One region of the Trichocoleus sp. DQ-A2 genome, then DNA from elsewhere that is predicted to be linked to it. Evidence: predicted binding sites of a transcription regulator. Region 1 holds the regulator's gene; each other region holds the start of a gene.

Region 1 (3,147 bases):
CCTACTTTACTGAGCATCTGGGAGACGCGAAAGCCTTAAAAATGCAAAATTAAAAATTAAAAGTTAGCAGAATCTTTGCTTTTTAATTTTTAATTTTTAATGTTTGATTCTTTCTACATCCCCATAATCTCGTATCCGGCATCGACATACAGCACCTGACCTGTAATGCCACTTGACAAATCGCTACACAAGAAAGCAGCCGCATTTCCCACTTCTTTCTGAGTTACAGTGCGTCGCAGCGGTGCCACTTCCTCAACGTGATGGATCATATCCAGAATGCCACCTACCGCCGACGATGCCAAAGTGCGGATGGGACCTGCCGAAATTGCATTCACGCGAATATTCTGCGGTCCTAACTCAGATGCCAGGTAACGGACACTCATTTCCAGTCCAGACTTGGCAATTCCCATCACGTTATAGTTGGGGATCACTTTAACGCCGCCTAGATAAGTCAGCGTGACAATACTGCCGCCTTCTGTCATTAGCGGTTTTGCTGACCCGGCAAGTTGCACCAGCGAATAGGTACTAATTTCTAGAGCTTGGGTGAAGCCAGCACGGGTAGTGGTACTAAAATCACCTGATAAATCTTCCTTGTTCGCAAAGGCAAGACAATGGATCAGGATGTCTAGCTTGCCCCACTTATCGCGGATGGCGTCAAATGTAGACTGAATTTGGGTCTCATTCTGGACATCGCAGGGTAAAAACAAGCTGGGATTGAGGGGTTCTACCAACTCTGCCACTTTTTTTTCAAAGCGACCTCGGTCGTCTGGCAGGTAAGTCACTCCTAGATTCGCACCCGCTTGGTGCAGTTGCTGAGCAATCCCCCAGGCGATCGATCGATTGTTGGCAATGCCGGTGACTAGGGCGTTTTTTCCGGTTAAATCTAGCATAAATGTCGATTTTGAAGGCAATATTAGAGGATATCCGATTTAGGGGAGTATTCAAGATCGCGATCGCCCGGAGCGAGGCTGTCTAGTACGGGTAAGGATCGTGCCTCCTTACTCACCATGCATCCCACCCGATGGCGCAGATACTGTCAAGATATCAACATTTTCCGTCATAATCTTACTTGCCTTGAGCGGGGAGAGAGCTAAAGAAGGTAGCGGAGGAAACTACTTTAAAATTTTGTATCAAATAGCACAAAAACCACCCGGAAGTCAGTTTATCTGTGTCTAATGTCAGAAAACTCTCATAGTTGTTTTGCTATGGTTAAAGTTCCTCCGACAGAAAGTTGCAGAAGTCTGTAGGGCAGCATTTAGGAAAAAGGAAGTGGTAGTGACGCAAGATAGACCGCTAGCAGCTGTGTTCCGTCAACTGGGAGGTGGGGCGTTTCCACCCGTGGTGGAAACTTTTGAGCGGGGCAAGACGATCTTTTTCCCAGGAGACCCGGCTGAACGTGTATACTTTTTGCTCAAAGGTGCAGTAAAGCTGTCTCGCGTGTATGAAGCTGGGGAAGAAATTACCGTGGCGCTGCTGCGAGAAAACAGCGTTTTTGGAGTACTGTCCTTAATTACAGGGCATCGTTCGGATCGGTTTTATCACGCTGTAGCATTTACGCCAGTGGAGCTGCTTTCGGCACCGATCGATCAGGTAGAGCAATCGCTCAAGGATAATCCGGAGCTATCGATGTTGATGCTGCGAGGGCTTTCTTCGCGCATTTTGCAAACAGAAATGATGATTGAGACATTAGCTCACCGAGATATGGGATCGCGCTTGGTGAGTTTTCTATTGATTCTGTGCCGTGATTTTGGCGTTCCTACCGCCAATGGAATTACGATCGATCTGAAGCTTTCTCATCAAGCGATCGCAGAAGCAATCGGCTCCACCAGGGTAACTGTCACCCGCTTACTGGGAGATTTGCGGGAGGAAAAAATGATTTCTATCCACAAGAAAAAAATTACGGTACACAACCCAGTTACACTGAGTCAGCAGTTTACTTGAAAACAGCTAGAGGCTCTCGTCAGGTTGTAGGTTAGGTTGTTGGTTAAAACGGCATGGTAGCGCGAGCAGGTTATCCAGTTTTAACATTTAGTCGGGAGTTGAGTTAAAAGGTGTCAGGTTTTAAGCGGATAGTTTTCAACCTTCCAACCTTTAACCTTTCCGATTTCACCTTCGATCTTTAATTCCTGTTAACCCTTTCTCTAGCCTGCGATGCGATAGGCTGTAACTGGAATGACTGTAGCAGACAATGACCGACAGTGCGCTCTTCCTGATTTTGTCTATTTTAGTGTTGGGAAGCGTCATCGCAACGGTAGGCGATCGCATTGGCACGCGCGTGGGAAAAGCACGCCTGTCGTTGTTCAATCTGCGTCCCCGCAAAACAGCTGTTTTAGTAACGATTCTAACGGGACTAACGATTTCTGCCTCAACACTGACAATCATCTTTGCGACAAGCGAACAATTGCGGATTGGAGTTTTTAGACTCCAAGAAGTGCAGAAAAAACTCAAGACAGCCAGTAAGGATATTGCCAAAGCGAACGAGCAGAAACGGAAAACCGAAAGCGAACTTGCTAAAACCGCCGCCCAAAAAGAGCAAGTCGAGAAGGAACTCGCTCAAGCTCGCACCCAGCAATCTGTCGCTCAGCAGCGCTTAGATGCGATTAATCGATCTTTGGCAGCTGCGCTGGCTAAACAAGGCCAGACGGAGGCGCAACTAAATCAGACTCAAAGCGAACTGACCCGGGTTGCCAGCAGCTTTCAGCAAACCCAAAAACAGCTTACATCTGTCTCAGGGCAAGCCAAGACGCTACGTTCGGAAATCCAACAACTTCAAGCAGAACGCCAAGAACTCCTCCAGCAGCGAAATCAAGTCAGAGCTGAAATTACTGAATTCAAAGCGAAAGTGACTCAGCGCGACCAAAAAATTGCCCAGCAAGACCGAGCAATTAGCCAACGCGATGAGCAAATTCTCAAGCGGGATCAAGCCCTTGTCGAACTTGATGAGAAACTTGCTGCCTTTCGGAAGAGCCTGAGCGATCGCGACGAGCAAATTGCCCAGCGAGACAAAGCCTTATCTCTACTTGACAACAAAATTTCTCAACGAGATGAGGTGATTGCCCAGCGAGAAAATCGCCTTAAAGAACTCGAAAAACAACAAGCTTCCCTAGAGCAGGAAGTGGCAACCTTAGAACAGTATTACCAGTCTTA
Region 2 (3,147 bases), on a different contig from region 1:
CTCGCCATTTAGAGTTCTATGGCATTCAGTCTAAAGCTTGTGGCTTCACCTTGCATCTATCCTCTTGTAAATGCTGTCTGTTCTAAGTTATGAGTGATAAGTTGATTCACAATTCAAAACTCTTGATTGCTCATGTCTTCTTCAAAACTCATCCTCAACTTAGTTGAAGGTTCTGTTTCCTTCAGCTTTACGCCCCAGGCAGCCCAAGATTTACAAGGCGCGATCGCTCAGTTGATGCAGAGTCTCAAAGTCATTGCAGGTGGCGGCGGCAAAACCAATCCCCAAAAACCAATGGAATATCGATACACGGGGGATGTCTTTCTAGAGATTTTCTGCAATCCTAATATCTGGCCGACTCCCTTTGCCGCTAAAGTTTTGATCTCCCTCCGAGATGACCGCATTCGCCTGACTACGGAGGCAGAACTCACTCGCTTAATTGAGGATGTTAATCAGTATTTAGAACAGATGGGCTAAAACTGGGCGGGCAAATGGTTTCTTTAGATTCTTTCTTAGGACGGATGCTACTCCCCTAAGAAGTCAGCAAAATGTCCCTTTGTGTGTACTAAATGGTAGCATTAAGACGCCAGATCCTGCGTTTGTTTACTCGCTTGGCGGAAAGCCGAAAGCTAGAAACTTAAAAGTGAGTGGTGCCGAGCGGTTATTTATCGAAAGCGATCGCTAAGGGCTGTCTAACCTTCATTCAATCTGACTGATTTATCTAATGAACTCTAATAATCTGCTGGAGTTAGTACAAAAAGGATTTCGCGTTACTTTGGGTGCAACCGCTTCTCTAGTTGAGAGCGTACAAGACACTCAAAAGCGAGAGCAAAATCTTGAGCTGTTAAAGTCAGACGTCAATCTGGTGGTTCAACAACTAGCAGAAAAAGGAGAGATTACGGAGCTTGAAGCCCGCACTTTCCTGAATTCTCTAATGGCGCAAGCCAATGATGCAGCTAGCACACAATCTTCTGGAACTCCGAGCCGCCCTGCGACAACGCCGGTGACAACGGTTGCCCAGCCAGATACGCAATTGGAGCTAGAGGAGCTAACTGCACAAATTGCTGCAATGCGAACTGAGTTAGAAAAGCTGCGCGACCCCAACTCAGGGATTTAGGTCGGGGATTGCTAGCAGCTTTATCAAAGCATTTATTAGGCTTGCTCCTAGTAGCCTATCCGAAGGTTTGTGCTGAGCAAAACGAAGGAGTTGAAGTGTTGTCACGCATCTCGGTTTGAGCAGAGATCCTGCAAAGAGATTTGCGCGATCGCAGCGCGATTGTTGATGACAACGTTACGCCAACGCTCCACAACGTTTTGCTCAGAATGGCATCTTCACTTTTTGGATAGGTCTAAGAAGCGAACTTAATTATTCGCACTAGAAAGAATCAGAATATTCTCCAAACCAGGCTAATTAAGAATCAACAGGTGAAAGAATAAAAGCAGTCTTTCCTTAAGTTGAGACAAGCGTGGAATCAAGCTTGTCCTGAGTTTCACTGTTTCCAGTGGAACTGTAGGATTGTCTTAAAGGTAAAAAAATATCAATCGTTGTCCCATTGTTCTTGCCCCATCAGATCGCCGATGCGATCGCGGAGTAAGATATTGCATCTTTCTAATTCACACTCAACACAAACCCACTCCCGTGCAGGGATGTACTGGCACAGAACGTAGATGGGTTGCTGACGAGTCACAATTCCTTTCTCCACCAATTGACGGGCTTCTTCTTGAAGAACGTCGATGGAGTATTGCACAGATGATTTAGGCGGCATTATATCAGCAGTCATGGTCTCAGCCTCGAAACTAACGAGCTACGACTATAACTTAATATAATCCAATACTGCTTAGCGCGGAAATAATTTTTGAACAGTATATCAAGTTACAAATGAATTTATTCGTTTAATAAGGATTTCAAAAGTCAGGGAACTTTGACATAAAAATATATCCTTATGCTGATGAAATTGTTGAAGAACGGGTCTATTTATAATTAAGCCTGTATTTTCAAATTGAAGACACTGTAAATAATCGGTGATAACGGTTATGACATTGATTAACAAAATTAATCAATGTGCTGCACAGTTGCTAAATGCTTAGAGCTGGGGCACCGAACAAAACTTCAAGGGCGATCGCCTGAGCTGCTGGCATCTGCCCGTAAGAAAACACACAAGGGATATGCGGGGGCAGGTGTGGAAGAAACTGTTCCAGAAGATAAGGACTGCCGTAAATCACTAACGCTTGGAGTTCGGCATTTCCTAAGAGTTTTTTAAACAAGTCCTGAGCCAACGGTGTCAAGCCAGCACTGCCTCGGAAAGGATTCCCACGGATGAACAGCTGGAGTAGGGTTGGTTGGGCGTTTAAACCCGATTTATGATAAAACACCCAGCCAGGAATTAAGGTGGTGTGGGGATCGAGTAGTTGGAGTTGATAGCCGTGCTGTTTGGGCAGAGCCACAGCCGGTGCTTGTTTATCGAGAAAATCACAATTCAGGGTGTCATCCACCACGATTAAGTTGCGTAAGTTGCCCTGACTGGGAAGTAAAGGAATTTCGCCATGAACGACGAGCGCCTCTCGCACGATGTTGGCAGATGTGGCGAGGGCGTGTGGTTGAGCTAGTTGGAGGAGATGGGGAGGGAATGGTGAAGGCGCTGGTTGGACTTCAGGCGCGATCGCCTCTACAGGCGGTTGTGCTGTGCCTTGTTGGACTCGGCGCTTGGCTGTCCAGATACGCTCAACAGACGCACGAATTCGCGCCTCTGAAATGCGTCCCTGTGCTACCGCGTCGCACACCGCTTGGATAGCACCCGCAGGATCGACTGGCATCAGCAAAATATCTGCGCCGGCTTCGACAGCTAAGACTGGAGCTTCATTTGCTCCATAGCGGTTGGCGATCGCTCCCATCACCAATGCATCGGTAACAATTAATCCTTCAAATCCCAGCTGTTGCCGCAGCAGTTGAGTCAAAATCGGTTGGGAAAGGGTGGCAGGGCGTTCGGCATCCCAAGCCGGGATCAGGAGATGGGCACTCATTACGGCATCTACACCGGAGGCTGTACCTGTACCGATTGCTTCTTGAAACGGCAGTAACTCAATCTCAGCCAGTCGTGCCGGGGAATGGGGCAAGACGGGCAAATCTAGATGGGAATCCACCGCCGTATC
Region 3 (3,147 bases), on a different contig from region 1:
ACCTTGAAGACGGTGACGGTAATCGCTTCTGGCAAGGTGGGGCGACTGGTAAACCACTCCGCCGCCGCCCAAGCGTCAATGACTTGCTTGGCATAGGAATTCGTCTCGGACAATTCCAAGACATCGTGGAAGGCATCATACACCAGCATGATTTTGCTTAAAGCTGTTGCGGCGGCTGATGCCAATTCATCGTCAGATTTGAGTAAATCTATCAACGATTGCACGTTGTAGCCGCCTACCATTGTTCCCAGCAGTTCTACTGCATAGATGGGGGTAACTAAAGGGCTAATGGTTTCACCTTTGGCGACAGCGGTGAGAAAGCCAGCTTTCACGTAAGCAGCCGGATCGACGCCTGGAGGAATGCGATCGCGCAGCAATTCCAACAATGTCTCTTCTTCACCGGCTGGAGGATTTTTCAACAATTCGCACAATTGAGAAGTCTGCTGGGCATCCAGCGGCAGTGGTGGAATTCCGAGTGCCGCCCTTTCAGCGACGTGTTGACGATAAGATTCAAGCATTTTCAACTCTCCTAGTCTCAGCAAAATTTGGGGGCGGTAGCGCTTTTATCGCATCGCTTTTGTGTTCTCAATCGGGAGGATGCGATTCACACGCTTTTGCCCTCGATAGGTAGAAGTCAACACAAGGTATGGCGCTACTACTTAAGTCGCAGATCAACTTTATTAATTATTGTGAAAAAATGGAATAAAATTTGTAGGATTCGCTGCAACTACCCTTACCCGTAACGGTTGATCTGGCAGGATACATTCCCATAAAAAAAGGGCGATCGCTCTCTATCGCCCACGTAGCTTTATAAACCAGGAATCCGTCGTCTTCAGCTTTGAAGATTTCGTGCTTAGATAAGATTTTACACCTAAAGGGGGAGGAGTGCGCTCCTTCACTCTTTACGGTTGAGTCAGCAGTTACTGCTGACTCAACCGCAAGCACCGCCAGATATTCCGGAAACTCCTAGAGGCACAATGTCAGTTGCTTCGACTCTGCTTCTAGAAGGCGAATTAGATTTTCGTCACCTTTGGCTTTAGCGACTTGTATCCGATGTTCCAGGCTGCGGTGGATATTCGCTAAGTGACTTTTAGCGGCGTTATCCAACACTTTTCGCCGACTTGTATCGGTTGGCAATTTCCAATCGCCTAGAGGTGCCATCCCTTCGCATGAGATTTGCCTCTCTAGAGCATCCCTAGTCGTGCCGGTTTTGCCGATGAAGTAGGGGACTCCCCGATAGTTCAAGTTAACAATCGCATCGGGAACTGCAATATGTCTGGGATATGCAACGTTGTAAGTCTGTCCCCGATACTTCCCCACAATCTCGCTTTCGGTTACTTCCAGCGTGGGTGAAGTTTTTTCGTAGCTGACGCCGCGATAAGAGAGTTTCATAAGTTTCGCCTCCGATTGAGTTTCCTGAGTATTTGTGACTAAGCAAGGCACGCTGCTTCGCGATCGCGCTCTACTTTTATTCCCCAGAGCCACTGACGGCTATGAATACTCAGTCAGTGGTGAACTAGCTAATTTATTTCTGTATCTATTTTTACATTTTTCCTTTTAAAGTGTCAATTTTTAAGAGATTTTAAGAAAATCTTTTGAGCGATCGCCAGGAAGTCGTCCAACTTACTTCCTCGGCGGCTGAGGCTAACTGCTTGACCTGATTCAGTTGCTGGGAGAAGCGACAAGCCGCTGTACAAATCGGGAAACAATCAATGGTTAATCAACGACACTAAAAATATTCGATAATCTTCTATCGGAAGTATTAAACCTTATCTACCTCCTAGGAAGGATAAAGAAGTCTGTTTTAGTAGTGCCAAGAAAAATTATGAAACTCAAAAGCTTTTCCGCGTTACAGATTGTAATCAAAAGAACTGCCTTTCTAATCATTGCGGCTTTCGTGCTGGTTGTGGTTTTTGTGAATCGGGCGAATGCAAACGGGGCGGAGTTCCTGGTAAGTAACGGCAATAATTTCGATGTCAATGAAATTCAATTTAAGCGAGTTGAATATGTCGGGCAATGTCCGGGAACTGTGATGAATCCGGGCACCAGAAAAGCTCAGTTTGTTTCCAAATCAACTCCACCCGCACCGAAAAGAAAAGTGACAATCCGGAACGTGACTCAGGGTATGAAGAGTAATCCTTATCCCTACACGAGCAGAGGTTACAGCGAAGGGCAATATTCTCAAGGCGTTGATTTGAGTCTGGGAAATAGCCATCAAACTCGTACTTTTGCAGTTTTAGAAGGCGAAAATAAGTTTGAGTATGAAATTAAAGAAGGAGAAAGAATAATTGAACAAGGCACTTTTAGAGCGGAAGTTTCTGTAAAAGATGTTGGAGTTTTTCCCCGCGATACCATTTGTGAGGAAAAATTAGAATGTCGGGACGATGGAGACTGTTACGACAGAAACGGAAAGAAGAGAGGAAGTCGCCAAAGATGCTATACAACTAATACCTGCCATTGTCCTGACTAATAAAGCTTATGTGGCTGGCAAGTCATGGAGGAAATACAAGCGATCGCCTCGCCACTGGTAGATTGACGTTTCAACTCAATCCGTGATGAAAATAGGTATGCAGTTCGATAGATACACATTTGCCAGCACATGCAACAGATGTCTCTCCCTTTGAATCTACCTGGTATTGAGCTAGACGAGGTTGTTTGGTTTAAGGAAATCTTGCGATCGCTCGACGTCAGCCGTTGCCCAGCTTGGCCCGATCAATTTGGTAAATCTCTTCATAGATGGCTTACTCAACAAGGAGTTTCTCCCATTAGAACCCTGAGCTTGTTCTCTGGTGGTGGTGGGCTGGATATTGCCTTCCATGACGCCGGGTTTGATATTGTTGAGATGGTTGAGCTTGAAGCCAAATATGTACAGACATTAGAAAAGAACTCGATGCCAGGGAAATGGCTAGAAAATTCCAAACCAATTTGCACTGATATTAAAGAATTTATTCCTAGCCCCGATCTAAAAGTAGATTTCATCATCGGCGGTCCACCGTGTCAAACCTTCTCAGCAGCAGGTCGTCGAGCATCCGGGGTTGCCGGAACGAGCGATTCTCGCGGCACTCTTTTTCAGGAATATGTCCGTTTATTAAAGATGCTTCAGCCAAAAGGATTCCTGTATGAAAACGTCTATGGAATCACTGGAGC

Evidence for each region. The regulator NtcA, encoded in region 1, controls nitrogen genes in cyanobacteria. The targets are predictions, from matches to a motif close to TTTGTANNNNNNNNTACAAA.
Region 2: NC997_RS08905 (DUF4327 family protein) is a predicted target of NtcA. The motif match lies at 1,858-1,877, and genes of this name have one in related genera.
Region 3: NC997_RS21970 (DUF4278 domain-containing protein) is a predicted target of NtcA. The motif match lies at 1,531-1,550, and genes of this name have one in related genera.

What each region holds. Positions count from the first base shown of each region.
Region 1 is NZ_JAMPKD010000008.1:202,283-205,429, reverse strand. Features, by position in the region: gene fabI (enoyl-ACP reductase FabI) at 114-890, opposite strand; gene ntcA (global nitrogen regulator NtcA) at 1,270-1,941, shown strand; gene NC997_RS10220 (DUF3084 domain-containing protein) at 2,189-3,147, shown strand, end outside.
Region 2 is NZ_JAMPKD010000007.1:149,849-152,995, forward strand. Features, by position in the region: gene NC997_RS08895 (hypothetical protein) at 133-474, shown strand; gene NC997_RS08900 (hypothetical protein) at 722-1,114, shown strand; gene NC997_RS08905 (DUF4327 family protein) at 1,536-1,778, opposite strand; gene NC997_RS08910 (glycoside hydrolase family 3 N-terminal domain-containing protein) at 2,074-3,147, opposite strand, start outside.
Region 3 is NZ_JAMPKD010000026.1:6,110-9,256, forward strand. Features, by position in the region: gene acnB (bifunctional aconitate hydratase 2/2-methylisocitrate dehydratase) at 1-518, opposite strand, end outside; gene NC997_RS21970 (DUF4278 domain-containing protein) at 967-1,392, opposite strand; gene NC997_RS21975 (hypothetical protein) at 1,826-2,470, shown strand; gene NC997_RS21980 (DNA cytosine methyltransferase) at 2,609-3,147, shown strand, end outside.